DNA from 2 places in the Bradyrhizobium sp. 197 genome. Region 2 is predicted to be linked to the other one. Evidence: predicted binding sites of a transcription regulator. Region 2 holds the regulator's gene; the other holds the start of a gene.

Evidence for each region. Region 2 encodes HrcA, which represses chaperone genes, less so after heat shock. Its sites were predicted from a motif close to GTTAGCACTCNCNNNNNGNGAGTGCTAAC; they were not measured.
Region 1: a site for HrcA is predicted at 8,979-9,007, ahead of IVB27_RS27420 (co-chaperone GroES). Genes of this name have one in related genera too.

The regions. Positions count from the first base shown of each region.
Region 1 covers NZ_JADPJJ010000119.1:66,918-82,409, forward strand. Annotated here, with positions in the region: gene IVB27_RS27390 (glutamine synthetase family protein) at 1-511, opposite strand, end outside; gene IVB27_RS27395 (ATP-grasp domain-containing protein) at 511-1,797, opposite strand; gene IVB27_RS27400 (EamA family transporter) at 1,794-2,756, opposite strand; gene IVB27_RS27405 (gamma-glutamyl-gamma-aminobutyrate hydrolase family protein) at 2,753-3,544, opposite strand; gene rtxC (dhydrorhizobitoxine desaturase) at 3,583-4,641, opposite strand; gene IVB27_RS27415 (2-aminoethylphosphonate--pyruvate transaminase) at 4,674-7,085, opposite strand; gene IVB27_RS27420 (co-chaperone GroES) at 9,051-9,365, shown strand; gene groL (chaperonin GroEL) at 9,451-11,100, shown strand; partial or broken gene IVB27_RS27430 (hypothetical protein) at 11,418-11,843, opposite strand; gene istB (IS21-like element helper ATPase IstB) at 12,070-12,813, opposite strand; partial or broken gene istA (IS21 family transposase) at 12,827-14,364, opposite strand; partial or broken gene IVB27_RS27445 (IS5 family transposase) at 14,552-15,492, opposite strand, start outside.
Region 2 covers NZ_JADPJJ010000189.1:31,351-46,842, reverse strand. Annotated here, with positions in the region: gene IVB27_RS41370 (hypothetical protein) at 1-585, shown strand, start outside; gene pncA (bifunctional nicotinamidase/pyrazinamidase) at 686-1,408, shown strand; gene grpE (nucleotide exchange factor GrpE) at 1,487-2,092, opposite strand; gene hrcA (heat-inducible transcriptional repressor HrcA) at 2,188-3,276, opposite strand; gene rph (ribonuclease PH) at 3,458-4,171, shown strand; gene rdgB (RdgB/HAM1 family non-canonical purine NTP pyrophosphatase) at 4,183-4,818, shown strand; gene hemW (radical SAM family heme chaperone HemW) at 4,805-5,959, shown strand; gene IVB27_RS41335 (penicillin-binding protein activator) at 6,566-7,831, opposite strand; gene rsmI (16S rRNA (cytidine(1402)-2'-O)-methyltransferase) at 8,169-9,119, shown strand; gene IVB27_RS41325 (YraN family protein) at 9,106-9,507, shown strand; gene gshB (glutathione synthase) at 9,518-10,462, shown strand; gene cpaB (Flp pilus assembly protein CpaB) at 10,772-11,596, shown strand; gene IVB27_RS41310 (type II and III secretion system protein family protein) at 11,607-13,124, shown strand; gene IVB27_RS41305 (CpaD family pilus assembly protein) at 13,181-13,915, shown strand; gene IVB27_RS41300 (CpaE/TadZ family protein) at 13,912-15,201, shown strand; gene IVB27_RS41295 (tetratricopeptide repeat protein) at 15,277-15,492, opposite strand, start outside.

The DNA of each region.
Region 1 (15,492 bases), on a different contig from region 2:
TGGCAAGTGTGCGCGCTACTGAATAGCCAAAAGGGCCTCTCGTCAGGGGGACCCATTGATTATAAGGCTTTTTCTCAATTGTCTCGGCGCTCTCATTAAACAGCATAAACTCGAACTCAAATCCAGCAGCGCAACTGTATCCGTGGTCAGCAGCTCTTCGTAAGACCTTCCGCAAAACACCACGCGGGCAGATGCTCTCATGGCCACCTGCAAACTCTGCGAGGTAAAGATACCGATCATGACGATTAGACACCGGACGCGCTGTGCCTGACAGAACACGCAGGTTGGCGTCTCCGAAGATCGATGGCGCCTCGTGCCCGAAATTCGCAGGTATCACTCGGTCCGAACAATCCCAGCCGAGCACGGCTTCGGAGAACTTGATTGTCCGGCCTTCGTCCGAGATATCGTCAGCAAATACGTGCTTGCCGCGAAGAATGCCGTCAAAGTCGCATACTCCAATCAATGCCTTACGCGCCTCGTCCGCGCCAGCCACCTGTATTTCGCTTGCCATCACTCCTGACCCTGCGCCGTCAATCCGAATACCTCGTCCATACGCATTGCTCGCAGCTTTCGATAATCCTCATAAAGCTCAGTCAAGTTGTTGCTCACGAGATACACAATACCCGGCGTCGAAGCTAAGTCGGTCGTCGGGACCAGATTTTGACCTATCGGAACAAACGCTATCGAATCTGCGAAGCTGGGCAGCTTGCGGATTGCGTCCAGTCCGGGATAACCGCCAACAACACCGTCGATATCGGAGATGAGTGAGACGCACAATGCGTGCGCAAGGCGCGTGTAAGGCCCGCGTCGTCTCATATGAGCAGTAAAACCGATAGGATCTGCGTAGCGCCACGCCGTCAGTGTTATATGATTGTGACCCAAAGCCATGGTCCGGGCTTTTGCCGACATTGTCCCCTGAAGCCTCGCTCCAAGATCCACCAGAACCGGCCCCTTATGATCGATGATAATTTCGGCATGAGCAGGTCCGTTGACCATCTCAAGCGCCCTTAGCGCCGGCACCAAGTAATCGGACAGCTCTTGAACAACTTCTTCGTCACCTCCCAGCAACTGCTCGAGCGCGCAGACCGATGCCGCGCCCTTGATGGCAACGGTGTCATAAGTCCACACCTCCGTAACGAAGATTTCTCCGTCGATCGAGACAGCGTTTACGGTGTATTGTTTGCCGTTTATCTTCTCCTGACCAAGAACAAAACGATTTATCGCTCCGAGGCAATTGGCCTTGCCGACAATAACATGCACAGCTCTGCGAACATCAGCCTCGGTCGCGCAAAAGAACACGTCCTCCGTACCTGCGCTGTTCAAGGGCTTGATCACGATTTCGTCGTAGCGCTGTTGACGCATCCAACTTATGACGTCCTCCGCATCCTCGGAAACAACTTGTCTGATCGATCGCACTCCTGCAGAGCTCAAAGCGTCAGCCAAGCGCGATTTGTCACGTCTTGCAGCGGACAACGCGGTTCCATTTGAAGGTAGTCCGAGCCGCTCGGACAAGGAATCGGCCACTTCAACTCCTGACTCACAACCCGCTATGATGAATTCCAACTCCCTACCTCGGAGAGCCTTAAAATGAAATTCAACGACCTCCTCCTCAGGCATTCGCTCGTCTGGCTGGATGATTTCATCATAGATGTCGACGTTAAAGTGCGATTGGAAGATTGGTGGGATTCGTGCATTCGACATCGCATGCACGGTCCTAATTCCGTAGCGCTTGAACTCTTCCGGCAGATATCGGCCTGTCGAGTATGCGTCGACAATTACACAATTCCGTTCCTTCATGCCGATCTCCGATACTGCAAGTAGAGGTTAGCCACGGCGACAGCCGTAATGAGAACGTTTCCAACAAACGTATATAAAGAAGGCACGATACGAGTATCGAAATACTGGAAAAGAAACGTAATGACAGGTGCCGTGGACAAGACCATGTTTGCCGTAAATGGCTCTACGCGGCGAATGCCCTCCTGCACAAGGAGCAAGGGAACAATGATCGTCGAGAGTGCAATCACTATGATCGCAAGCCAATGCTGTGAGATCTCTCGTAAGATGGAGGAAGGATCGCTGAGTGCTAGCAGCAAGAGGATTGCTCCATAGAAGCGATGGGCCAGCACTTGTCGACCAGATAATCCACGGTCGAACAGCAGTTTCACAAGGATACTGGTAAGCGAAAGGGACAGCCCAGCTGCGATCGCCAGGAAGATACCAAAGGATGAGCGAGATCCCCATTCGATCCCAGCGTTGCCGCTTGCCGCGATCCAGACCATGTAAACACCAATGGCCGCAATCAGAACGCTCACGGCGATATCTGACTTCGGAGGACGCCCCTGTCTCCTGATCAGTGCGTTCAACCATGCTGTCGCTGTAGGTCCCAATGCGACCATGAACGTGACGACTATAGCTGGCTCGGCGTACCTCAGTCCAATAAACAAACCGACCCAGCTTATCGCGGTAACGCAATTGAGCGACACAAAAGCTAGCATCGACGACTTCGTGACCTTCGCTCCAATGCCTTCGCGGCGAGCCAAAATGTTGAACGTCATACTTACGATACCAAAGGAGAACAGGAGAGTGACCCACACGTTCGCTTGCTGAAAATATGACGCCGCAAAGACTTCACCTGCCGCGCTAACGACAACGTAGAGGGCAATAAAGAGCACTCCTGCGGCGAATTGTCTGCTCGGCCTGTCGAGAGGCTCTTCTTCTTTCAATCCCAAAGGGCCCCATTTCGATCGAAACTTCACGCTACGCCCCTATCACTTCTTAGGCGATACGTGACACACGCCTCTCCAAATGCATTGAAAAGCTGCTTGCTCAGGGAATCAGTTTCGACGTGCCATTCGGGGTGCCACTGCACGCCGATCTGCAGCGTCGGTGCGCCTATTACGGAAGCCGCTTCGATCAGACCGTCGGACGCCCAGGCCTCCGGTTTCAGCGCAGCCCCAAGCCGTTCTATGCCTTGATTGTGCAAGGAGTTAACGTGCGCTTCGATCGCGCCCGCGATAGCAAGGAGAACGCCGTCAGGACATAATTTCACGCTGTGCGCTATATCGTACTGGCGATCCCTCGGCAGCCCCGCCTTCTCAGCGTGCATCTGTCCGCTTTCCAGCCTCCATTCGGACAACGACGGGTGAAGCGTGCCGCCAAAATAGAGGTTAAGCTCCTGAAGCCCACGGCAGATGCCAAGTATCGGCATCCCAAGGGCAACCGCCTTCTCGATTGCGCCCGCGGACAGCCTGTCACGAGGACGGTCCCTCACGCCAGCTTCAACGTCCGCCTGGCCTGTCAGTTTCGGTCTGCGCGAAGCGGACCAACTGAAGATGGCAGGATCGATATTCGATTCATCACCTGTCAAAATCAGACCGTCGAGCCTGCCCATGATCGACAGATCACTGTCGCCTTCCGCATCGTCAGCATCGATCGTTGGCAATATCACGCAAGCCACGCCCGCATAGCGAACGAGGGCTTGAACATATTTCCGCCGCAACCAGTCGCGGTGTACGCCATCGGCCAAAAGGCGGTTTGAGGTCACGCCCACCACGGCCCGGACCGACTCTGTTAGCCGCGATATCAAGCCAACTGCTCCTTCGCCACGGGACTGGCCAGAGACTGCTCATACAAGCATCGATTTCGCTCCTTCAACTGGGCAATTACGCTGGGTTGACCTTGAGGGCCCTTGACGAAGAGCCCTCCCCAGGTTGCGGCAACACTTGCGTAATGAGGATCCTGCATTCGAATTTTCTGAGCTTTGCGCAGGAGCCAGAAAGGAATGCCGGGCGATAGATGGTGCTCAAGGTGGTATTCATCCAGATTCTGACCGACAATTGCTCGCTCGATAAAATTCCCCTTTCTATTCCGGGTCAGGTAGACATTCGTTGTCTCGGTCTCGCACATAGGTGAGTGCTCGGCGAGCTCGATAAACCAGCCGAGAGCTTGAAACGTGGTGAGATAGGGCACGATCCAAAACAGGACTACGACGTGGAGCAGTCCAAGAAGGTATGACCCACCGAATATGAGCGTCCAAAAGAGATAGAAGCCATACTTGTCGATGAGGATTCCCGACCGGCTCTGGTCCTCGACATCCGTGATCGAAAACCGATTGGTCCAAAGGTACTTCAGATACGCGACTGTCGCGCCACCCAGTATCGGCTTCCAGATGATGTTGAAGGCGTACTGCTTAGGCGGCACAACATCGTAAACGCCGCTGGCCAAGAAGAACTTCAAGTCGGGATCCTTCTCCGGATCGCCGAGATTCGGGTGATGCAGGTAGACGTGTGAAATCCGATATGCCCAGTGGCGCTGGAACAAAGGATAGGACGCGAACAAAATGCCCAGCATATAATTCCAGGTCGTGTTGCTCGCGAGGGTGCGGTGAGCCGCATCGTGAGCGATTGTCGTCAATCCACGCTGGTAGGCGCCAATTAACAGAACTGCGAGGGGATATAACCACCATGACACATGAACCGTCGCCAGCACGCAAGCTGCGATCACAGCGTAGTCTTTCGCGATGTAAGCAGCTCCCGTCACGTTGTCAGGCCTCAGCGCGGAGAGCTGCTGGTTGATCTCGCGGCCAAATTGAACCGCCTCAAAACGTGACGACCTCAATTTCCAAGTATCTGCGTGTTTCATGAGAACCCCTTGCTCGATCGGCTTTCAGGTTGTCAGATTGCGGAAAGCGCTTTTTCCAAGTCCTTGATGATGTCGCTAACATCTTCAATGCCGACGCAAAGCCGGATGGAGCCACCAAATATGCCGGCTGCTTCGCGCTTTTCCCGTGGGACGGTGGTGTGGGTCGTAGAGACAGGATGGGTTACCAGCGTGCGGGCGTCCCCCACATTCGACACGTGATACATCAGCTCGACGTTCTGGATGAACTTGCGTCCGGCTTGCTCGTTCTCCACCTCAAACATGATCATCCCCCCGTGCCCATACCCGGTATTAAGTGTCTGATCGATGATTTCTCGGTCAGCTCCCTCAAAGAGGCTCGGGTAGAAGACACGGCACACTTTCGGATGTTCCTTCAGAACGTTGGCTACAATCCTGGCGTTTTCACAGTGCTGCCTCATGCGAAGAGGCAGCGTTTCAAGTCCCTGAATGAGTTGAAAGCTCGCAAAGGGGGCGATGGCCGCGCCAGTATCGCGCAACCACGTCATACGGGCCTTGAGAAGATATTCGCTCTTTCCGAGGTCCTCGAGCTCCGCCAAGGCGTTACGCCAGATGATCCCGCCGTGCGCATCATCCGGACTATTGAACAGTGGGAAGCGAGATCTTCCCTGGTAGTCGAACCCACAGTTGTCGACGATCAGTCCGCCGAGCGTCGTCCCATGACCGCAAATGTATTTCGTGGCAGAGTACGTCGTAATCGCGGCGCCGAGAGCTGACGGCTGGCAAACCAGGGGGGTTGTCGTATTGTCCACAACCAAGGGGACGCCGTGCCTCCTGCCGATCTCCGCCAGCTGCTGGACAGGAAGCGGAATCAGACAGGGATTGGAGATGACCTCCCCGAACAGACATATCGTGCGATCATCAATGGCGCGTTCGAAGGTCTCGGGGTTTCGAGGGTCTGCCGTCCTTACGTTGATACCAAGACGCTTCAACGTGTTGTGGAGCAGATTCCAGGTATTGCCGTATAGATACGGAGAAGCGACGACGTTATCTCCCACCTCACCGCTTGATAAGTTTACGATCGCAAGAAACGTCGCCGCTTGACCTGATGCAACGGCCAGCGAGTCGCTTCCCATGTCGACGGCGGCGTACCTTTTTTCCAGCGCCCGGGTCGTCGGATTGATGATGCGAGTGTATGTGAAACCATCAGCCTTCACGTTATAGACGTCAGCAATATGGCTCAAATTACCGTCGAGCTCATAGGCCGTATTCTGGTAGATCGGCACTGCCACAGCTTTCGTCACCGGATCACGACGGTATCCTGCGTGCAGAACAGCAGTTTCGATCGAATATGAATGCCGCGCGATGCTCGCCATTGGGCGCGATATCTCTGTAGGGCTCTCGCGTGTTTCCTGGGCTGACACTGGTCCCACGGTCAGAGTCTCACCGGAGCGGAAGTATGTGCGAAAGGCACAGCCCAACTGCTCAATCCAATTGGATTGAATCTCGCCAATACAGCCGATCCGAAAACTGCGGGTAGGAAGATGCAGTTTAGAGTAGACGTAGAGGTTATGGGCTGCCAGGTGCCGATATAGGCAGTCAAACGCTACCTGGTCGGAGATGTCAGCTGGCGCGGTGAACGCCACGCAAACCGGCGACTGGAGGTTCGCTGGAAGCAGTGGGGACGCCACTCCTTCCAGCTCTTTTATGACGCTGCCTCTTATCTTCTCATACCTGCGGCGCCTGGCATCAATGCCTTCGATGCTCAGGACCTCCAATGCCTTTGTGACTGCCTGCACGATATGCGTTGGTGGGGTCGATCGCCATTCACCAGTGCGCTCAAGCGAGCGCCATTGATCTCTCACGTCGAGCACAAACGATCTTGGCTCTTGAACTGCATTCTCAAGAAGCTCGCGAGAGGCAATAACGAAAGCCAGCCCTGGCGGACCTTCGACGCACTTGTTGCTCGACGTAACCAAGACGTCTGGCCCGCCTCGGCCTAGGTCGATGTCGACGCCGCCGAAAGAACTCATTGCGTCGACGATAGTCTTTACACCACGCTGCCTTGCTCCTTCTATGATCGCTTCGAGCGGATTCACAATCCCGGTCGTAGTCTCGCAGTGGACCAAGCATACGTGCGTGATACCTGGATCTCGGTTCAAACGCTCGATGACTTCCTCGGGGTCCAACGGTTCGGTGGCTCCCTTGATAAGATTCACCGCTTGGACGCCCCACAGCCGCAGAATTTTGAGAATGCGCTCGCCATAAATGCCGTTTATGCAAACAAGCGGCCGGTCGGTCTGGGCGACAAATGAAGAGAGAGCAGCTTCCATTCCAAAGGAGCCGCCACCCTGGATAGGAACGACCGAATAGCATTCCGCATTGCCCGACACATTGAGCATCAGCTGCCTCATGCGAGCGGTCACTTTCTTGAACTCGCAATCGCGCGATGCGAGGTCGAGTTGCATCTCGGCCTTCACTGCCGACGATAACGACATTGGCCCAGGCGTCAGCAAAGCACGTTGTGTTGTCACACTACCTCCGGTTAGTTGTCTCGTCACACGATCCCCTTATGTAGTGCCCATCGCAGTTCGACAGAGTCACACGATGTGTTTCGCGTGAAGACGACCGAAACCCGAATGAACGAGACCCTTGAGCCTAGTCGCGGATTCCGGAACGATCTGCGTAAAGCCCGCAGATGTCCGGTACCGCACCACGTAGCCGTTCGCAGTTGCCACGAAGCATCAGCTTCCTTCTGGCATTGAGATGCAGGCTTGAGGGCCACCATCTTGCGTCGCTCACAGGCAAGTCAGCCGCTCTACTTACGTGCGAGCGGCGTCTTACGATCCGACGGTGAGCCAAGCGCATCTGTCAGACGCGCGTTGCTATGACCCAGAGACAGGGGAGCTTCACGACAGTCGTCGATGACCGGGCTCGCCTTCCGTGAGCCTAGGATTGGGACATTCGCACTCTATGTTACTCGTTGGGACGGCTTCGGGTGCTGAAGTCTGTCACCGCCCATTTCGACAGGTTACATCTTGACGTAAGGTGCGATTCAAGCCCCTCCGATAGCTTATCGTGCGAAACTTTTCGGACGATGCGGCTGTGTCGCATGTAATCCGAGGCGCCACAGTATGTGCACGATGTCCAAGATGAATCCCATCAAGCTCCAAACTTAAAGACGCGCTCGACGCACAAGGCAGGCAAATGACCGCTGGGGCTTCTTGAAGGAGAGCGCTTGTCGTGACCGCAGGTATAAGAGCCGCCCGACTGCGTCGTTAGGGCCCGCAATATCATATCCACTTCACGCCGACTAAATCCGCAGACCAGACGGCTCTGCCACAAGGCCTGGCGGACCTGGGGCGAACTTAGATCACCTGACTAGTTTCGGAGTCCGTATCCCTCCGGCGGCGCCGGCGGCGGCCGTGTTGTGTAGTTTGAGAGGCGGCCGAGTATTTGATCTTAAGTCTAGCTTTGAGGTCACGTAGCGATAGGGCGCCGAACGTCGGTGGCGACGGAGCTGCGACGAGCAGGTTCGCCATTTGCAGGCTGACGAGACGGTCTGCGGCCTCGCGCGCCGGTACGCGGTGGCTTACAGCCTGCTGTTCACCAGGCCGACAAGCGCACCAGGGGCGACCGGGCGGAGATTTTGTGCCAGCTCTTGTTCCTGTCGAGATCACACCTACGCTGGCTCCGGTATTGATCAGCACGCCGCCACCGGCGTCTTCACAGCTCGCCCATCGCTTCAGGATTTAGTTGAACGCGTCGGCCAGGCCATGGTCGCGGGACAGTTCGGCGAGCTGTTCGCGCATATAGAGCTGTCGCGATGCGGGCAGAGGTCCTTTCGCGCAAACCGGGACATCGGCGCGCTCGCTGTCTGGAGCACGGGCGATCCGTCCAGCAGCCTTCGCCGCGCAAAGGTGATCTGAAACTGGACCAGGTGCCGAACGATCTGAGCACATTTCTGCGCTAGCTCTCGCAGCCGGCGTTGCCTCGCCTCGAGTTGCTGAGTATCGGATCATCGATCAAGCGGAGCGATACCCCCCAATTCGCGACCTCTGCGTCAGGTTCTAAACGCATCCCAATCTTAGAACGAAGTCAGCCGACGATCCGCACTTGAACCGGCACCAGATCGGCGGGCCTTTACCAGCTCGAATTTAGGGCAGAGGAATTGAACTGTTAGGCTACATCGGGCTGAGAGACAGAGCCGTACGACTCAATCAGAAGAAGGTCGGGTGCTCGGCGGCAAGCGGACAAAGTGATCTGGGGCAGCCCCCACAGAGATCCCGCGCGCCCACCGGATTTTTCCTGCTACAAACACTTGTTCCCCAAAAAATCGGTCCTATTTCAGCTGCGCCTGCATTGGCACTCGCCGGCCACGATTGCTAGCAATCGGGAAATCTTCAACTGAAGTAAATGCTTAGGAGATCTGCATGGAATTCCGTCCGCTTCGCGACCGCGTCGTGGTCAAGCGCATTGACGCAGAAGAAAAGACCGCTGGCGGCATCATCATTCCGGACACTGCCAAGGAAAAGCCTTCGCAAGGTGAAGTCATCGCCGTCGGCCCCGGCGGCCGCGACGAGAGCGGCAAGCTGATCCCGATCGACGTCCTGGTCGGCGACCGCGTCCTGTTCGGCAAGTGGTCAGGCACCGAGGTCAAGATCGACGGCCAGGAGCTGTTGATCATGAAAGAGAGCGACATCCTGGGCGTTCTCACCGACGTGTCCGCCAAGAAGAAGGCCGCCTAAACCATCGCTCGCACCGCTCATCCTGAGGAGCGCCTGCTGGGCGTCGCCAAGGGTGAGACCAAGTAAAACATTCAGGAAAACTCACATGTCAGCTAAAGAAGTCAAATTCGGCGTCGATGCACGCGACAAGATGCTGCGCGGCGTCGACATCCTCGCCAACGCGGTGAAGGTCACGCTCGGCCCGAAGGGCCGCAACGTTGTGCTCGACAAGTCGTTCGGCGCACCCCGCATCACCAAGGACGGCGTCACCGTCGCCAAGGAGATCGAGCTCGAGGACAAGTTCGAGAACATGGGCGCGCAGATGGTGCGCGAAGTCGCCTCCAAGTCCGCCGATGCGGCCGGCGACGGCACCACCACCGCAACCGTTCTCGCGGCTGCGATCGTTCGTGAGGGCGCCAAATCGGTTGCCGCCGGCATGAACCCGATGGATCTGAAGCGCGGTATCGACCTCGCGGTCGAAGCCGTCGTTGCGGACCTCGTCAAGAACTCGAAGAAGGTCACCTCGAACGACGAGATCGCCCAGGTCGGCACCATCTCGGCCAACGGTGACGCGGAGATCGGCAAGTTCCTCGCCGACGCCATGAAGAAGGTCGGCAACGAGGGTGTCATCACCGTCGAGGAAGCCAAGTCGCTCGAGACCGAGCTCGACGTCGTCGAGGGCATGCAGTTCGACCGCGGCTACATCTCGCCCTACTTCGTCACCAACGCCGACAAGATGCGCGTTGAGATGGACGACGCCTACATCCTCATCAACGAGAAGAAGCTCTCCTCGCTGAACGAGCTGCTGCCGCTGCTCGAGGCCGTGGTGCAGACCGGCAAGCCGCTGGTCATCGTCGCCGAGGACGTCGAAGGTGAAGCGCTTGCGACGCTGGTCGTGAACCGTCTCCGTGGCGGCCTGAAGGTTGCGGCCGTCAAGGCTCCGGGCTTCGGTGATCGCCGCAAGGCCATGCTGCAGGACATCGCGATCCTGACCGGCGGCCAGGCGATCTCGGAAGATCTCGGCATCAAGCTCGAGAACGTTACGCTCAACATGCTCGGTCGCGCCAAGAAGGTGATGATCGACAAGGAGAACACCACGATCGTCAACGGCGCCGGCAAGAAGGCCGACATCGAGGCGCGCGTGTCCCAGATAAAGGCGCAGATCGAGGAGACCACCTCGGACTACGACCGTGAGAAGCTCCAGGAGCGTCTTGCCAAGCTCGCAGGCGGCGTCGCGGTGATCCGCGTCGGCGGCGCGACCGAGGTCGAGGTGAAGGAGCGCAAGGATCGCGTTGATGACGCGATGCATGCGACCCGCGCCGCGGTCGAGGAAGGCATCGTCCCGGGCGGCGGCGTCGCCCTGCTCCGTGCCTCCGAGCAGCTCAAGGGTCTGCGCACCAAGAACGACGACCAGAAGACCGGCGTCGAGATCGTCCGCAAGGCGCTCTCCGCGCCCGCTCGCCAGATCGCGATCAACGCCGGTGAAGACGGCTCGGTCATCGTCGGCAAGATCCTGGAGAAGGAGCAATACGCCTACGGCTTCGACTCGCAGACCGGCGAGTACGGCAACCTGATCTCCAAGGGCATCATCGACCCGACCAAGGTGGTCCGCACCGCGATTCAGAACGCTGCCTCCGTGGCGGCCCTGCTGATCACCACGGAAGCCATGGTCGCCGAGCTGCCCAAGAAGGGCGGCTCCGGTCCGGCGATGCCGCCGGGCGGCGGCATGGGCGGCATGGGCGGCATGGACTTCTGATCCAACTCTCTCAAAAATGCGATCCCCGGCAGAAAAATGCCGGGGTCATTTCTTGCTCGCGTCTTTTTCAGTTCGTTGTTCTGATCTCGCGCTATGCGCTGCGGAAATGACGATCAGCAGTTGCTAGACGTTCCGCTTGGGGTTTTGCGAGTCTGCTGGTAGGCATGTCACCGGCAGGACGAGCGGGTGATCGTCGTTCTGCACAGTCTTTCCCTGCGGCCTCAACGTCGGCGGCCGGTCAAGGCGAACACCTGAGAACGCCGGTCGCGGTAGCCACCCATTGGCGCTACTGACTTAAATAGCATCGGTTCCGGCGCCTATCCATCGCTGTAAACGGATGCGCGAGCTAGGTGGCCGTCCGTTAAGAAGCCGAATTGAGCGGGGCCCGACAGGGCGCGCGTGCGCCAGAGCTGAATCAGGAACAGGCACAAGAGTTCTCTGAGCCAGGCGAGGATGCGGCGGAAGTTGTGGCCGACGGCTGAGAGGATGACGTTGGCCGCATCGCCGGCGCGGCCTTTGAGGTAGCAGCGGCCGAGGTGGCCATCGGTCTTCAGGTGTCCGATGGCGGAGCGGCGGCGCGGCTCGCGCTTGATGACACCGAAGACGCCGCGCTTCTGGCCAGAGATGAAGATTCGGCGGGGACTTTGTGCGTCGTGGCAGCGGTATCCCTTGTCGACATAGGCCCGCTCGATCGCACAGCCGGTGTGCGCATTCCAGGGATGGTGATCAGGCGTTCCAGACGATGGTGATCACGGATTCCAGATGATGGCGATCACTGGAGACGAACACGACTGACGAGTTTATGTGTGCTGGAAACGGCCTCCTCGTCAAGGCTGGCGGGCTGGTTCGAAGATTGTTCCGGCGGTCCATGGGAGGGCCCCGTGCGCGGCGCGGAGTGCCCCCACGAGCGACGCAGCGACGCGCGCGGGAGGGACCTGTGGGCCGGCGGGACGATCGTGCGCGAGGTGCTCACGGCCTTTTCTTTTCGCCGGCTTGGCGCCGCAGACTGTCGCCCTTGAGTTCGATGCGGTGGGCATTGTGAATGATGCGATCCAAAATCGCATCGCCGAGGGTGGGATCGGCAATGACATCGTGCCATTGCGACACGGGCACCTGACTCGTGATCAACAGCGATCCCTTGTCGTAGCGATCGTCGACGATCTCGAGCAGATCACGGCGCTGCTCGGCGGTGAGCGGTTCGGGTCCCCAGTCATCAAGAATGAGGAGATTGACGCGCTCGAGGGCTGCGATCAGGCGCGCCAGACGGCCTTCGCCGCGCGCCTGCGCGAGATCTGCGAACAGGCGGGGTGCCCGCTTGTAGAGGACGGAAAAGCCATCGCGGCAGGCCTTGTTGCCGAGTGCACAGGCAAGCCAGGACTTGCCGGTGCCGGTTGGGCCGACGATGACCAGGTGGTTGGCATCGCGGATCCATTGGCAGGTGCCGAGGTTCTGGAAGAGCGAACGGTCAAGGCCGCGAGCGGTGCGATAGTCGACGTTCTCGATGGCGGCGGCTTGACGGAGCTTGGCGCTGGTCAAGCGACGCGTGATGCGACGGTTGTCGCGGGCGATGGCCTCGCGATCGACGAGGAGGCCGAGCCAATCGGCATGCGGCATTCCGGCAGCCTCGGGATTATTCTGCAGTTCAGTGAGGCCATCGGCCATGGCGGTGAGGCCGAGGGCGCGCAAGCGATCGACGGTAGGGTGAATGAGCATGCTGATCTCCTGATCAATTGTAGTAACTGCGGCCGCGGATGTTGGCGTGGAAGAGGATGGGTGTCTCGTCGGCGGGCGGAGCGGTCCTGTCGGTGCCGTTCTTGAGGATGGCGGCGACCGATTTGTACGAACGGGCGTTGAGCAGCAGGGCACGGGCGCAGGCGGCGTCGACGCGCTCCTGGCCATAGCGCTTGACTAGCCCGAGAATGCCGATGGCGGAGCGGAAGCCCTGTTCCGGGTGCGGTCGCGACCGCAGGATGACGTCGACCAGGGTGTCGACGTCGGGGCCTACCTTGGCGACTTCGGAACGAATACGCTCATGGGTCCAGTCGCGATAACGACGATGCGAGCTCGGCATATGCTCGGCAATCGTCGTCGGGCGATGCTGCAAGGTGCTGCGTAGATGCGACGCCACCCGCTTGCCGCGCAGGAAAATCTCGACGGTCTTTTGGGTGACGCGGGTCTCGACCTCTTGACGCACGAGGTTGTGAGGGACGCTGTAATAATGCTTGGCGATCTCGATGTGATAATCGAGGTTGACCCGGCAGCGCTTCCACTCGGCATACTGGTACGGTTCATCCGGCAAGGGAGTGAGCGCCGGACGATCGAGTTCTTCGAACAGGTCGCGCCGACTTCGTCCCCAACTCCGGAGAGGTCGGTCGTTCAGCTCGACCAGGAGTGCGTGGATCGCCTCGTTGAGGGCGGCGAGGGAGAAGAATCGGCGGTTGCGCAGACGCGCGAGAATCCATCGTCCGACGATTTGGACCCCGACTTCGACCTTGGCTTTGTCGCGTGGACAATACGGTCGCGCCGGGACGATGACGGTGCGGTAATGGCGGGCGAGATCTGCATACGTCCGGTTGACCATCGGTTCGTGAAAGCAAGCCCGGGTGATGCCGGCCTTGAGATTGTCGCTCACCGTCTGCCGCGCCACGCCGCCGAAATAGGCAAAGGCCCGAGCGTGCGAGGCGATCCAGTCCGGCAAGCTCTGGCTGAAGCTGGCTTCGGCATAGGTGTAGTTCGAGGCGCCGAGCACGGCGACGAAGATCTGCATGCTGCGCACCTCGCCGCTGAGCCCGTCAACCACCTCCATGGTATGGCCGGAATAGTCGACGAACAGCTTCTCGCCGGCGACATGGACCTGGCGCAGGGTCGGCTTGAGGCGGCCGGTCCACTCCTTGTAGCGTTCGCAGAACCACGCATAGCTGAAGCTGTCGGAGTTTGCGTCGCAATACTCCTCCCACAACAGCATCAGCGTGACGTTCGGGCGCCGCAGCTCGCGATGCAGAGCGCCCAGTCTGGATGCGGACGCTCGTCGCTGGGCTGATCAGAAGGCGGCGGAAACAGGCGGTTGTCGAGCTGGACGTCGTCGTCCAGCTCCGGCGGCAGCGGCCAGGTCAGACCGGCGCGGCGGGGTCGGTTGAGGTACTTGCTGACCGTGCCCTGGGCCAAGCCCAGGCTGCGGGCAACGGCGCGTTGCGACACGCCGACGCTGTAGTGCAGGCGTAGAACTTCACGGATGTGGCGCATGGACAGTCTCTCGGTCGGCATCTCGATCCTCTGCGGTTAGGCAAAAGACCAAGCTACCCGGGTTGCAGACTGTCAGCCGCGCGCGCCTCCTGCCCCGATCGCGATCGCTGGAAATAGCGATCACGATCCGCTGGAAACGGTGATCACGATGCTCTGGAATGGGTGATCACGATGGCCTGGAATCCGTGATCACGATCGGCTGGAACACGCAGCCGGTGAGCGTCTCGGTGCGGTCGATGACAGCCCGCAAGGTGTGACCGTCGTACGGGTTATCGGGCAGCGCCCTGGCGTGCAGCATGAACAGGCCACCGGGAGCACGGCGGTTGTTGGTGACGATAGAGGCTTTGACACCGAACTCGTAAGGGCGGCTGCTTTGCCCTTGCCGATGCACTCCACCTCCGGGGCGTGGAAGGGATAGAGCTACCAGCCGCGCTGGCGCTGCTGCTGCGAGCGGATCTGCAAGGCCCGGCCAAGCGGGAGGGCGAAGGCGTTCTCGAGCACGGTCTGACCTTCGAGCTTGCGGCGGATATCGCGGATGATCCGGCCCAGCCGGCTGCGCAGAATGCGCAACTGCCGCTGATGCCGCTTGAATTGCTTGGCATGGGCGTAGCGCCCCGCCATCATTGCCGCGGTCTTGGCAATGCGAAGATAGGACTGCCGCAGCCTGACCGCGTGCTTCCTCGCCAGTCGGTTGAGCCCCTTGATGGCCGCGTGCAGCAGCTTGGCATCGGTCGGGAAGGTGATGGCCTTCGGCTGCACGGTGGTATCGACCGTGACCCGCTTGAGGTCCTGGCTGCGTAACGCACCGGCCTCGTGCGCCACCCGCAAGCTCTCGGCCAGCAACGGCTCCAGCTGTCGCCCAGCCGCTTGCGCCAATAGCTCAGGTCCGAGCGCTCGTGCGGGAACGCGTGCTGAAAGAACTCTTCGCTGGTGAAGTACTGGAAATACGGGTCGTGGACCCAACGCTCGCACCCCCCCCTCATCGGCAGCCCGTAAGTGTGCTTGAGCAGGAGTAGCCCGATCATGAAGCGGGTCGCGATTCCCGGCCGGCCGTTCTCGCTATAGAGCGGCGCGATCTCGCCGTCGATCCACTCCCAATCGACCTTGCCGGCAAGCTGAACCAGCTCGTGCTTCATATTAATGAGTGGT
Region 2 (15,492 bases):
CCGGGCGCCGGCTTCTCCGGCTATGTCGCGGTGCAGATTCCGGAGAATGCGATCAAGATCTACACCGACGAGGCGGTGCGGCAGATGTTTGCGAGCGTCGCCACCCGCAAGCAGGTCTCGGCCGACGAGCAGCTCGCGCTGATGCCGTTCAAGATCACCGATCTCGCCGAATTCAAGGACGTCCGCACGCTGGCGCCGGGCTCGAGCATCATCCTGGCCGACGGCGACGAGGGCACAGGCTATGAATCGAAGCCGTTCATGATCCTCGGCGTGATCGGCGCCACCCCGCAGCAGGCCGACGACCGCGCCCGCTTCGCCCAGGAGGCGGCGCTGCAGATTCCTGGCGTGCGCGAGTCGCGCGTCACCATGTCCGAGCCGCTTCGCATCAACGGCCAGCAGGGTTTCGAGACCCGGATCGACGGTATCAGCGGCAAGGACAAGACGGCGGTGACCGTGGTGCAGTGGATCCGCTTCAGCAGCGGTGGCGCTTCGCTGCGCATCATCGCCAGCGCCCCGCGCGACCAGTGGCCGGCCGCCTTCACCCGCTTCCGCGCGGTACGCGACGGCATCCAGCCGAAAGGCTGAAAGGCCCATGCGCTGACCACATCCGGCTGCATTTTCGGGCTTCTGTTCGTACACGAGCGGAACTAGGCTCTCCCCCGTTCAATCTGGAGGGAGGCGGACCATGCTGGATCGGCGACACATCTTGACGGCGCTTGCAACGACGGCGCTCGCGACCCTCGTGCCAAGCGCGCTCTTAGCAGCGGCATCGATCAAGCCGGACGATGCATCCGCGCTGCTCGTGATCGACGTGCAGAACTGCTTCCTGCCCGGCGGCAGCCTCGCCGTAAAGGAAGGCGAGCAGGTGGTGCCGGTCATCAACAAGATGGCCAAAGCGTTTTCGAACGTGGTGATGACACAGGACTGGCACACGCAAGGCCATGTTTCGTTTGCGTCGGCACACTCCGGCAAGAAGCCGTTCGAGACTGTCGATCTTCCCTACGGCAAGCAGGTGCTGTGGCCGGACCATTGCGTGCAGGGCACCGACGGCGCCGCGCTGTCGAAGGACCTTGCGATCCCGCACGCCGAACTCATCATCCGCAAGGGTTTTCACAAGGACGTCGACAGCTATTCGGCCTTCCTCGAAGCCGACGGCAAGACCTCGACCGGCCTTGCCGGCTATCTGAAGGCGCGCAAGATCAAACGCGTCTTCGTCGCGGGGCTGGCGACGGATTTCTGCGTCGCCTGGACCGCGCTCGACGCCCGCAAGGCGGGCTTCGAGGTCTATGTGGTGGAAGACGCCTGCCGCGGCATCGACAATCAGGGTTCGCTCGCAAAAGCCTGGGCCGACATGACCAAGGCCGGTGTGAAGCGGATTCAGTCTGCGGATATCACGGCGAGCGCTTAGGCGACGCCAAGAGCTGCAAGCCCCTCATCCCGAGGCGCGCTTCTCCGCGCGCGTCTCCTCAACCGCGGGGATTGAGAGCTAAACCGGCTCGTTGCTGTTGGCGGCGGGCACGGCCTTCGCGCCGCCCTTGGCGACACCGACCAAAGCGGGGCGCAGCACGCGCTCGCCGATGGTATAGCCGGCCTGCATCACCTGCACGACGGTGCCCGCGGGCACCGACGCGTCGGGAACCTCAAACATCGCCTGCTGGAAGTTCGGGTCGAACTTCTGCCCCGAGGGGTCGAACTTCTTCACGCCGTGTTTTTCCAGCGCGTTGAGCAGCGAGCGCTCGGTCAGCTCGACGCCCTCGATCAGCGAAGCCAGGCCGGGATCGGCCGCCGCACGGGCATCGGCCGGAACGGCATCGAGCGCGCGCTGGAGGTTGTCGGCGATATCGAGCACGTCACGGGCAAAGCCGGTGACGCCGTAGAGCTTGGAGTCAGCGACCTCCTTGGCGGTGCGCTTGCGCAAATTTTCCATCTCGGCCAGCGTCCGCAGCATGCGGTCGCGCGCCTCGGCGGCTTCCTTCTGCAAAAGCTCGACCGAGCCGGGCTCGGGATCGTCCGGCATGATGTAGGGTTTTGACACCACGGGCTCGGGCGTCACAGCGGCCGCGTCTTCGGGTTGCCGGTCTCGATCGGTCATCGGCTCTCTTCTCAAACGTCTCAGGGATTTTCTCGCCCGGATATCGTGCTTCGGACGGCGAAAATCAAGCGCCCGTGATCGGCCCAAGGCGCCGGTCAGCCCCCCAGGAGGCGGCTGACGATGCGGGCGGCGTAGTCCACGGTCGGGATCACACGGGCATAATTCAGCCGTGTCGGCCCGATTACGCCCAGAACGCCGACAATATGGCCGGCGGCATCCCGATAGGGCGAGATGATGGTGGAAGAGCCCGACAGCGAGAACAGCTTGTTCTCACTCCCGATGAAGATCCGCACGCCTTCCGCGGTCTCGGCCCGGCCGAGCAGGTCGATCACGCCGCGCTTGGTTTCGAGATCGTCGAACAGCAGGCGAACGCGCTCCAGATCCTCCAGCGCATGCAAATCTTCGAGCAAATTGGCGTGGCCGCGGACGATGAGCTGGCGGTCCTCGCTCTCGCCGCCGGACCAGCTGGCGATACCGGCGGAAATCACCTTTTGCGTGAGCTGATCGAGCTCGGCGCGGGCCTCTCCGAGTGCGGTCTCGAGCTCGAGCCGCGCCTCGGCCAGGGTCCGGCCGCGGATCCGCGCGTTGAGGAAATTGCCGGCCTCGGTGAGTGCCGAGGAGGGAACCCCGAGCGGCAGCACCAGCACGCGGTTTTCAACCTGGCCATCCTCGCCGACCAGGATCACCAGCGCCTTCTCCGGTTCCAGGCGGACGAATTCGATGTGTTTGAGCCGCGCATTGGATTTTGGCGTCAGCACCACCGCGGCGGCGCGCGTGAGGCCGGAGAGCCGCGTCAGCGCCTCCTCCAGCGCGGCCTCGACTGATTGCGCCTGCCCGACGGAGGTGAGCTGGCTCTGGATCGCCTGCCGCTCGGCCTCGGTGAGGTCGCCGACCTGCATCAGGGCATCGACGAAGAAGCGCAGGCCGAGTTCCGTCGGCAGCCGGCCGGCGGAGGTATGCGGGGCATAGATCAGGCCGAGCTGTTCCAGATCGGCCATGACGTTGCGGACCGAGGCCGGCGACAGCGGCATGGCGATCAGGCGCGAAATATTGCGCGAGCCCACCGGCTCCCCGGTCGCGAGATAGCTTTCGACAATTTGACGAAAGATGTCGCGGGAACGCTCGTTGAGCTGGGCGAGACCCGCGCGCGGCGCGATCAGATGGATCGGATCGTGATGGGCCACAGACGGTAACTCCTCTCGGATGCACGTAATTTGTCTATCCCGGGCGCTTCTGACAAGCGTGGCGTTCGCGGATCGAAAATCGGGGGTGAATAAGGTCTCGATCTTCCCCCTTGCCGCCCACCCTCACCCCACCTACAAGCACCGCGAACAGCCCTTTTCCGAGAGTTTTGGAGGATTTCCCATGCGGCCAAGCCGCCGTGCGCCCGACGAATTGCGCCCCGTGACGCTGGAGCGCGGCGTGGTCAAATATGCGGAAGGCTCGTGCCTGGTAAAATTCGGCGACACCCATGTGCTGGTCACCGCCACGCTGGAAGACCGTCTGCCACCATGGCTGAAGGGCCAGGGCCGCGGCTGGGTCACCGCCGAATACGGCATGCTGCCGCGCGCGACCTCGGAACGCACCCGCCGCGAGGCCTCCGCTGGAAAGCAGAGCGGCCGCACCGTGGAAATTCAGCGCCTGATCGGCCGTGCGCTTCGCACCATCATCAATCTCGAAGCGCTGGGTGAGCGCCAGATCACGGTCGATTGCGACGTGCTCCAGGCCGATGGCGGCACCCGCACGGCCTCGATCACCGGTGCCTGGGTCGCGCTTGCCGATTGCGTCAACTGGATGAAGGCGCGCAACATGGTCAAGGCCAACGTGTTGCGCGACAACGTCGCCGCGATCTCCTGCGGCATCTACAAAGGCACGCCCGTGCTCGACCTCGACTATGCCGAGGATTCGGAAGCCGACACCGACGCCAATTTCGTCATGACGGGCGATGGCCGCATCATCGAAGTCCAGGGCACTGCGGAACGCGAGCCGTTCACGGAAGCCGAGTTGCTGGCGCTGATGGCGCTGGCGCGCAAGGGCGTCGCGCGTCTCGTGGACTTGCAGAAACTGGCGGTAGCGTAGTCAATAAGCCGATGCATCGCCGAATCACCGGAAAGCTCGTCATCGCGACCCACAATCCCGGCAAGCTCGCCGAGATGAAGGAGCTGCTCGCGCCTTACGGCGTCGAGGCGGTGTCGGCCGGCGAGCTCGGCCTTCCCGAGCCGGAAGAAACCGGCAACGATTTCCGCAGCAATGCTGCGATCAAGGCGATCGCGGCAGCCCAAGCGACGAAGCTCCCGTCTTTCGCCGATGATTCCGGCATCGTGGTCGACGCGCTCGATGGCGCGCCGGGCATCTACTCAGCGCGCTGGGCCGGTCCGAGCAAGGATTTTGCCGCGGCGATGGCGCAGATCGAACGGCTGTTGCAGGAGCGCGGCGCGACCACGCCCGACAAGCGCAAGGCGCACTTCGTTTCCGCGCTCTGCGTCGCATGGCCCGACGATCATCTCGAAGAGGTCGAGGCGCGCGTCGACGGCACGCTGGTGTGGCCGCCGCGCGGCACCGCCGGCTTCGGCTACGACCCGATGTTCTTGCCCGACGGCCACAGCCGCACCTTCGGCGAGATGGAGAGCATCGAGAAGCACGGCCTGCCGCCGCTCGGTCTTGGTCTGTCGCATCGTGCCCGCGCCTTCGTGAAACTGGCGGAGATCTGCCTTGAACCGCGCTAAGGAAGCCTTCGGCGTCTACGTGCACTGGCCGTTCTGCCTGTCGAAGTGCCCCTATTGCGACTTCAACAGCCATGTCCGCCACGTTGCGATCGACGAAGCGCGTTTTGCGGCAGCATTCGCGCGTGAGATCGAAACGACCGCGCAACGTTCGCCCGGTCGCGAGGTCACCTCGATCTTTCTCGGCGGCGGCACGCCATCGCTGATGCAGCCTGCGACCGTCGGCGCTGTGCTCGACGCCATCGGCAAGCACTGGGCTGTGGCGAAAGACGTCGAAGTCACGCTGGAGGCAAACCCGACCAGCGTCGAAGCCACGCGCTTTGCCGGTTATCGCGCCGCCGGCGTCAACCGTGTCTCGCTCGGCGTGCAGGCGCTCGACGATGCCTCACTGAAAGCACTGGGCCGCATGCACAGTGCGCGCGAGGCACTCGATGCCGTCGCCATCGCGCGCCGCTCGTTCGATCGTTATTCGTTCGATCTGATCTACGCCCGTCCCGACCAGACGCCGGGGATGTGGGCCGATGAACTGCGTCTCGCGATCGACGAAGCGGCCGAGCACCTGTCGCTCTATCAATTGACGATCGAAGAAGGCACGCCGTTCTTTGGCCTGCATCAGGCCGGCAAGCTGAAGACGCCGGATGAAGCGGTCGCACGCGCGCTTTACGACGTCACCCAGGAGACCTGCGACAAGCTCGGCCTGCCCGCCTACGAGATCTCAAATCATGCGCGGCCGGGCGCCGAGTGCCGGCACAATCTGGTCTACTGGCGCGGCGAGGAATATGCCGGCGTCGGCCCCGGCGCCCATGGCCGGCTCGACATCGACGGTATCAGGCACGCCACCGCCACCGAGAAGCGCCCCGAAGCCTGGCTGATGCGGGTCGAGACCAACGGCCACGGCATTGTCACCGACGATCTCCTCAACAGCGAAGAGCGCTCCGACGAATTCCTGCTGATGGGATTGCGCCTTGCAGAAGGCATTGACCCCGAGCGCTACAGGGCTCTCTCCGGCCGCTCGCTCGATCCCAAGCGCATCACGCTGCTGCGCGAAGAAGGCGCGATCACGGTGGATGCAACGGGGCGTCTGCGCGTCACGAGCAGCGGATTCCCGGTGCTGGACGCGGTGGTTGCGGATCTGGCGGCGTAGCGAGTTCTCGTAAGGTGGATTACGCCTCGGCTAACCTACCAACTTCGTCCAGCGTGCGCGGAAGTATGGTCGGTTAGGCCTTCGGTTGGGGTTATGTCGCGCGGTGGCTTGTGCGGCTTCGGCTCCATCTTGAGGATCCGCTTCAAGACCTCGTCCCGAGACGGATTGTCCTGATTCCCTGCTTCTTATCCGTCAAGGTACGGCCTCCCCTTGGGGAAAAGCGGGACGGACACAGGAATCCTTGCCATTAGCGTGGACTCCGGAACAGCGACGCCCCACCATTGACCCTGCGATTCGGATCCATCCGATTCACAACGTGGAGGGGAGCCGGTCTTCCGCCAAGTCGACCCGGCTCTCCCACTGGCGATCCCTGACCTAGGGGACCATCTGATCAAAGGCCGTCCGGTTTCCACCCCGGGCGGTCTTTGTGTTTTCAGCAGGGGCTCGAATCACGGGCTTCAGCCTGACTGAAATCACGTACACACTACGCACAGTAGGATTCCTCCTACAAGACGCATGAGGACACACAGTCCTCAAACAACGGGGACAAAACTAACGCGCCGGCCTGTCACGCGGTTCAAAAATACCGCACGCAAACCTGGTACGTTACGCCCCAAAACTCTTCGGCGAGCCCGCGACGGCCACGCCGCCGCCGGTCGTCACCTTCATCACCGCAAGCCCGCGCTCGTTCGTCCCATCGGCGCGGAAGCGGAACAGGCCGTCGATGCCGGCAAAGCCGGAGGGATTGGTGAGCACGTCGGACGAGAAGCGCGTCGTGCCTTGTGTGCGCGCCAGCGCGGCGACGAGGGCGACCGCGTCATAGGCGAGCGTTGCGGTACGCACCGGCTCGGCGCCGTATTTGGTGCGATAGCGGCCGGAGAAGGCGCGGAAGCCGGCCGGGTCCGGAGCGGCGTAGAGGCCGCCTTGCAAGCTTGGGCTGGCATAGACGCGCGGACCGTCCCACAGGCCGGTGCCGAGCAGCTGGATATTGCGCAGATTTGCACCCGCCGCGGTCATCGCATCGGCGACTGCGACCACGGCGTCGCCGTCATCGGCGATGAACAACGCATCGGCGCTGCCGAGTTGCTGCGCCACGGTCCGGGCCGGCGTCGCGCGATCGGCGCCGTATTTCTCGAACGCGACGATGCGCCCGCCGCGGCGCGGCACTGCCGCCTTCACCGCGGCCTCGACCACATTGCCATAGGCATTGTCTGGCACGAGTACGGCGACGGCGCGCTTTCCGATGCCGGCAGAATATTCGACGATGCGGTTGACGTCGGATTCCGGCAGGAAACTCAGCAGATAAACGCCGCGGCCGGCGATGCTGGAGTCGGTCGAGAACGCGATCACCGAGATGCCGCGCGTGCGCGCGATCTGGGCCACCGCAGGCACGGACTGCGCGAACAGCGGTCCCAGGATGATCTCGGCGCCCTCATCGACCGCCTGCTGCGCGCTCGCCTGCGCGCCCTGCGGGCTGCCATTGTCGTCCTTGATCAGGAGCTGGATGTTGGGATTCTGGAACTCGGCCAGCGCCATCTCGGCGGCGTTGCGCATCGACTGCGCGGCAAGACCCGCATTGCCGGCCGCCGAGAGCGGCAGGATCACGGCGACCTTCACCCCGCCGGTGCCGGCGGTCGTTGCCTGTTGCGGCGGGCCTGCCGGCTGAGCAGGAGGCTGGGAGGAACTGCTGAACGGACTGGAGAACTGGCTCAGGCTCTGCTGGACGCCGGCGCAGGCCGACAGCAGCGGCGTGCCGAGCAACAGGCCGAGCGCGCTCCGCCGGGTCGCCCCTGATATCAGGGGCGATATCAGAGGCCCCTGAACGGGAGGCTCCTCCGAAAAGGAAGATCTGGGATCACGCGGGCCCGTCATAGCAGCTTCTCTTCTGACCGACCGTCGCCGGCCGGTCACGACATTCTTTCCACGACACAAGCCGTGGATTCAGGCATATTGTCGGCAAATAGTTAACTCAAACAAAAGGATAATGACCGCTTAACGCGGCTCAACCTTAAAGTCCTGGCTAGCTGTCCACCGCCGCCACCCAGCATCAAGGCGGCGTTTCCGCCGTGAATATGGCGCTGACGCTTCATTCCCTCTGGAATGTGATGCCGGATGGATCACATTCCAGTCCTTCCTCGCCCCTCACCCAAGCGATCTTTTCCGAGGACCGGTTCCCAGCCCCTGGGATCATGCCTAAGTTCGATTCATCATGCGCGCAAAGCCGTCCCCGATAAATACACCTGAGACTACGGAACCCGCCTCGCGCGGTTTCTCCATCGACGCCCATCGTCTTGCGGCGCCGAAGGCCGCGCCGGGCCTGCATTTGGTCGCGACCCCCATCGGCAATCTTGGCGACATCACGCTGCGGGCGCTGCAGACCCTCGCCGGGGTCGATGTCATCGCCTGCGAGGACACCCGCATCACGCGGCGTCTGACCGAGCGCTACGCCATTGCGGCGCAGCTCAAGCAATATCACGAGCACAACGCCGAAGCGGCCCGTCCAAAAATCCTGGAGGCGCTGGGGCAGGGCGGCTCCATCGCGCTGGTGTCGGACGCCGGCACGCCGCTGATCTCGGATCCCGGCTTCAAGCTGGTGCGCGAGGTCTGCGCCGCCGGCCACGCGGTCTACGCGCTGCCCGGCCCGTCCTCGGTGCTGGCGGCGTTGTCGGTCGCCGCGCTGCCGACCGACCGCTTCTTCTTCGAGGGTTTCTTGCCGTCGAAATCGGCCGCGCGACGATCGCGCCTGGCCGAACTCGCGCGCATCGATGCGACGCTGGTGATGTTCGACTCCGGCAACCGCATGCAGGACACGCTCGCGGAGCTCGCCGAGATCATGGGGACCCGCGAAGCCGCGATCTGCCGCGAGCTGACGAAACTGCACGAGGAGATTTCGCGCGCGACGCTGCAGGAGCTGGCGCGCGACGCCGACACGCTGGAGACGCGCGGCGAATTCGTGCTGGTGATCGCTCCGCCCGCGCCGGATGCCGAGATGCTGACATCGGATGCGCTCGACGACGTCCTGCGCGAGCAGCTTGCCGCGCACAGCGTCAAGGACGCGGTGGCGCACGCGGTCGCGCTCTCGGGCCGGCCGCGCCGCGAGGTTTATGCCCGCGCGCTCGCGCTTGCCAAAGACCTGCGGGGCGGCGATGGCGAAGAATGAGGTCCCGGCGGAACCGAAGGTCGCCTCGCCCGAGCGCGTCGCCGCGTTCCGCACCGGCATCTCCGCGGAAAGCCGCGCCGCAGCCTATCTGATGGCCAAGGGCTACCGCATCCTCGCCAAACGCTACCGCACACCGCATGGCGAGATCGATATCGTGGCGCGCCGCCGCGATTTGATCGCCTTCGTCGAGGTCAAGGCGCGCGCGACGCTGGACGACGCCGCCTTCGCCGTGACGCCGCGCCAGCAGGAGCGCATCATCAATGCCGCGCAAGGCTGGCTTGTCGCGCATCCCGAGCATGCGGAATTTGAAATGCGATTCGATGCCATGCTGATTGCGCCGCGGTCACTTCCACGCCATGTGTTGGCGGCATTCGACGCCTCGACCTGAAAGGCAGACCATGAAACTGAACGTCGCCGTCCAGATGGATCCCATCGCCCGCATCAACATCAAGGGCGATTCCACCTTTGCGCTGCTGCTGGAGGCGCAGAAGCGCGGCCACGGCCTGTCCTATTACACGCCCGACAAGCTCTCGATGGTCGGCGAGGAGATCGTCGCTCCCGTCCAGCTGCTCACCGTGCGCGACGAGCCCGGCAATCACTTCACCCTGGGCGAGCCCCGGCGCGAGGCGCTCAACGGCTTCGACGTGGTGCTGCTGCGCCAGGACCCGCCGTTCGACCTCGCCTACATCACCTCAACCCACCTTCTCGAACGCATCCATCCGAAGACACTCGTCGTCAACGATCCCGCCTCGGTGCGCAATGCGCCGGAAAAGCTGCTCGTGATGAACTTTCCGCAGCTGATGCCGCCGACGCTGATCTCGCGCGACATGGACGAGATCAACGCTTTTCGCGACAAGAACGGCGCCGTCGTCATGAAGCCGCTGCACGGCCACGGCGGCGCGGCGGTATTCCGCGTGATGCCCCAGGACATGAATTTCGGGTCGCTGTTCGACATGTTCTCGGTGACCTTCAGGGAGCCCTGGGTGATCCAGCAGTTCATCCCCGAGGTGAAGCACGGCGACAAGCGCATCATCCTGATCAACGGCGAGTTCGCCGGCGCGGTGAACCGCGTCCCGGCCGCAGACGACCTCCGCTCGAACATGGTGCGCGGAGGCGCAGCGCAGGAGACCGAGCTCACGCCGCGCGAGCGCGAGATCTGCGCCACCGTCGGGCCGGCGCTGCGCGAGCGCGGGCTGTTGTTCGTCGGCATCGACGTCATCAACGGCAACCTCACCGAGATCAACGTGACCTCGCCAACCGGCATTCGCGCGATTGCAAATCTCGGCGGCCCCGACGTTGCGGCAAAACTCTGGGACGTCATCGAGCAGAAGCGGGCGAAGTAGGCACGGGTGCGTAGCCTGGAGTGAAGAGAAATCCGGGCTACGCACCGCGCACGCTGCTCCGCGCGCACACCACTAACCACCCATTCACCATGACGCCGCGCGCATCATTCGAACGCGTGGGCCGCTGCGTGAAACTACGGAGCTAGTGGCCGACCGGCTAACGCGACGTTCACCATCTGCCGAAAGACCGCAGCGCCGCCCGCGCTCACATTCGGCCTCGCAACACCCCTTATACTTTTACTGCCTACTCATCGACGTCGGGGAACCCGCCAGGTGCGGTTCGAGTGCCCCGCGTAAGAGTAGAGGCGTATGAACACCGCACGCATTGTCGTTCTCGTCATCGCGCTGGGCGCCGGCGGCGTCGCTGCGTATCTGGCGAGCGGCTATGAGAACAGGCCCGCGCCCGCTCTCCCCGTCGCCGAGAAGCTGCCGACGGTCGAGGTCCTGGTCGCCAAGAACGACATCCAACTCGGCCAGGCCGTGAAGCCCGATGACATGCAATGGCAGGTCTGGCCGGCGGCGACCGCGAGCAGCGCCTTCATCCGGCGCGACAACAGGCCCGAGGCGCAGACCCAGATCGCAGGTTCGATCGCGCGCGTGCCGTTGATGCAAGGCGAGCCGATCCGCGAGCAGAAGCTGGTCAAGGCCGAAGGCTCCGGCTTCATGGCCGCGATCCTGCCGTCGGGCATGCGCGCCGTCTCCACCGAACTCTCAGCCGAGACCGGCGCCGGCGGCTTCATCCTGCCGAATGACCGCGTCGACGTCGTGCTGACCCGCCGCCTGAAGAATCCCGACGGCGCGAACAACAGCAACGGCCCGACCGGCGGTAACGACCTCGTCCTGTCCGAGGTCATCCTGACCAATATCCGCGTGCTCGCGATCGACCAGGCGCCGAAGGAAAAGGACGGCCAGAACGCCGTCGTCGGCAAGACCGTCACGCTCGAGCTCAGGCCCGACCAGGTCGCCACGCTATCGGCCGCGCGTCAGAGCGGCACGCTGTCGCTCGCGCTGCGCAGCATCGTCGATGCCAACTCGGTCGACGGCACGCCCGAGGACCAGGCGATCAAGCGTCCCGGCGGGATCAACGTCATTCGCTACGGCGTGCAGGCGCGGCAACTGACGTCACAGAAGTGATGGGGACATGATGAACTACGGGGATGATCGGACCGGCATGCGCATTCGGGGGAATCGCGCGCGCTCGTTCTGGACGGGGACGATGCTGATCCTGGGGCTCTTCGCAGCCCCCGATATCGTCAGCGCCGCAGATGCGCCGGTCGGCGACCAGGCGCCGATGCAGGCACCGGATCTCGATGTGGCATCGGTCGCGACGATCGCGCCGGCGAGGACGCGCTTCCTGTCGCTCGGCGTCGGCAAATCCGCCGTCATCGACCTGCCGCGCGAGGTCAAGGACGTGCTGGTGGCCGATCCCAAGATCGCCAATGCGGTGATCCGCTCGGCCCAACGCGCCTATATCATCGGCGCACAGGTCGGCCAGACCAACGTCGTGTTCTTCGGCGCCGACGGCCAGCAGGTCGCCGCCTATGACATCGCGGTGAAGCGCGACCTCAACGGCATGCGTGCGGCGCTGCGTCAGTCGCTGCCGGGCGTGCAGATCGAAGGCGTCGGCGACAGCGTGATGCTGACCGGCTCGGTGTCGAGCCCGGTCGAGGCCCAGCAGGCCGGCGACGTCGCCGCGAAGCTGGTCGGCAACTCTGAGAAGGTCGTCAACAACATCGTCGTGCGCGGCCGCGACCAGGTGATGCTCAAGGTCGTCGTCGGCGAAGTGCGCCGCGATATCGTCAAGCAGCTGGGCGTCGATCTCAGCGCCAGCCTGAACGCCGGCACCGCGGTCGTCAACTTCAACAATTCCAACCCGTTCTCGGTCAGCGGCGGACCGATCGTCAGCAACAACGGATTAGGCGTTGCCGGCCTCACCAAGGGCCTCGCGACCGTCAGCGCCACGATGCGCGCGATGGAAAGCGCCGGTGTCATGCGCACGCTCGCCGAACCGAGCCTGACCGCGATCTCCGGCGAATCCGCCACCTTCATCGCCGGCGGCGAATTCCCGATTCCGTCAGGCTATGCCTGCGATCCGGTCACCCACGTCTGTACCACCCAGATCACCTACAAGAAGTTCGGCATCTCCCTGAACTTCACCCCGGTCGTGCTCAGCGAGGGCCGAATCAGCCTGCGCGTGATGACTGAGGTGTCCGAGCTGTCGAGCCAGAGCGCCATCACGGTCACCCAGGCGCTGTCCTCGTCCTCGACCAACTCGATCACCATCCCCTCGATCCAGACCCGACGCGCCGAAACGACGCTGGAAATTCCCTCGGGCGGCTCGATGGCGATGGCCGGCCTGATCCAGCAGCAGACCAAACAGGCGATCAACGGCCTGCCCGGCGTCGACCAGGTGCCGATCCTCGGCGCGCTGTTCCGCAGCCAGGACTTCGTCAACAACGAGACCGAGCTGATGGTGATCGTGACGCCCTATGTGGTGCGCGCGGTGGCCCAGAAGGAATTGTCGCGGCCCGACGACGGCTTCGCGCCGGCGTCTGACGCCCAGACGGCGCTGCTCGGCCGCATGAACCGCCTCTATGGCATCGCGCGCCGCGTCGATCCGATCGCGGGCACGCCCGACGATTTCGGTTTCATCATCGACTGATGACGAACGGACGGCTTGGGGAACGGGGCGAGGGACGGGCAAGAGGGGATGAAGCGATGACGAAAACCATGGCCGATCGACGTCGCAAGTTGAGCGTCGCGCTGGCACTGACGGGACTCTCCGTCATGCTGGGCGCCTGCAACACCACCGGCGAGACCGTCACCCAGACGGTGCCGACCGACTATCGCCAGCGTCACCCGATCGTGGTGCAGGAAGCCAAGAAGTCGATCGTGATCTTCGTCGGCAAGGCTCGCGGCGGTCTCTCGGCCGCACAGCGCTCGGACGTCGCTGGCGTTGCCCGTGACTGGGGCCGCGAAGGCACGGGCTCGGTTGTCGTCGACGTCCCCGTCGACGCCGCGAATTCGCGCGCGGCGGCGGCGACCTATCACGAAATTCGTTCCGTGCTCGCATCCGGCGGCGTACCCTCCCGTGCGATCGTCCAGCATCCTTATCGGCCCGAGGATCCCGGACTGCTGCCCACCATCCGCCTGAGCTATTCCCGGATCGCCGCGGTCGCCGGCCCCTGCGGGCTGTGGCCCGAAGACGTTGGCCCCAGCATCCTCGATCCCGGCTACAACGAGAACCGGCCCTACTTCAATCTGGGCTGCGCCACCCAGCGCAATCTTGCGGCGATGATCGACAATCCGGCCGACCTCGAGCAGCCGCGGTCCGAGACGCCGGCCTATACCGCACGGCGCGACATCGCCTTCGAGCGCTATCGCAAGGGCACGCCGATCGCAACCGCCAATCCAGAGGCCGACAAGGCCAAACTCAGCGACACAGGCAGATGACAAGCGTCCACGACGAAGAAGCGGACGATCCGCAGCACCCCGAGGAACACATTGCGCCGGTTCCTCGCATCTCCGTGCAGGCCTTTTGCGAGACCGCGCAGACGCTCGCCGCGATGACCGCGGCCGGGCAGGATCGCCGTCTTGCCAAGGCACATCTCACCGCCAAGGACGGTGGCCTCGCCGCGGCCATCGAAGTCTATGAAACGATGCCAACGCCGAACGTCATTGTGATCGAATCCGACGGCACGCGTGACATCCTCGAAGGGCTCGACGACCTCGCCGGCGTCTGCGATCCCGGCACCCGTGTGGTCGTGATCGGCAATCCCAACGACACCGCGCCCTATCGCGAGTTGGTCCGCCGCGGCGTCAACGATTATGTGGTGGGACCGGTCGAAACGCTCGACGTCGTCCGCTCGATCTGCAGCCTGTTCTCGGCGTCCGAAACCATCATCACCGGCCGCGTCATCGCGGTGGTCGGCGCCAAGGGTGGCGTCGGCGCCTCCACCGTCGCGCACAATGTGGCTTGGACCATCGCCCGCGACCTCGCGCTTGACTCCGTCGTGATCGATCTCGACCTTGCCTTCGGCACCGCGGGTCTCGACTACAACCAGGACCCGATGCAGGGCATCGCCAATGCGGTGCTGTCGCAGGACCGGCCGGACACGGCGCTGATGGAGCGCCTGCTCGCCAAATGCACCGAGCGGCTCAGCCTGCTCGCCGCGCCCGTAACGCTCGACCGCGTCTACGATTTCGGCGCGGAGGCCTTCGACGCGGTGTTCGACACGCTGCGCATGACCACGCCCTGCATCGTGCTCGACGTTCCCCATCAATGGTCGGGCTGGACGCGGCGTGCGCTGGTCAACGCGGACGACATCGTGATCGTGGCCGAGCCCGATCTTGCGAACCTGCGCAACACCAAGAACATGCTGAACGTGTTGAAGGCGGCGCGGCCGAACGACCGGCCGCCGCTCTACTGCATCAACCAGGTCGGCATGCCGAAGCGGGCGGAGATCGAGGTCAAGGCATTCGCCAAGACCATGGAGAGCCAGCCGATCGCGGTGATCCCGTTCGATTCGAAGCTGTTCTCCACCGCGGCCAACAACGGCCAGATGATTGCGGAGGTCTCCAAAAGCCACCGCACCACCGAGCTGTTCCAGAACATGGCGAACCGCCTCGCCGGGCGCGGCGAGGTGAAGAAGCCGAAGCGCTCGCTGCTCGGACCGCTCCTGAAGAAGCTGAAGGGCATGTCGGGGCGCGGGTCGGCCCCGCATCGCAAGGCGTCGTAAGCGCAAGCGCGCTTTCGAGCGAAGTGGATACCGGTTCGCGTCAAGAAAACACGCCAAGACCAGGCAGTCGGCGGGTTACTTGTCCGCCCGCTGCTGCTTCTTCGCCAGCAACTGCCGCAGCGCCGTGACCTTTTCCGTCGCCTGATCCGGCGGCAGATCGGCCTTCACGATGGTTTCGGCTTCGGCCTGCTTTCCTTCCAGCCCCACCACCAGCGCGAGGTTGGCGCGCACGCGGGAATCGGCGGGGTTGCGCGAATTCGCGCGGCGCAGCGTTTCCTCGGCCCGCGGCAG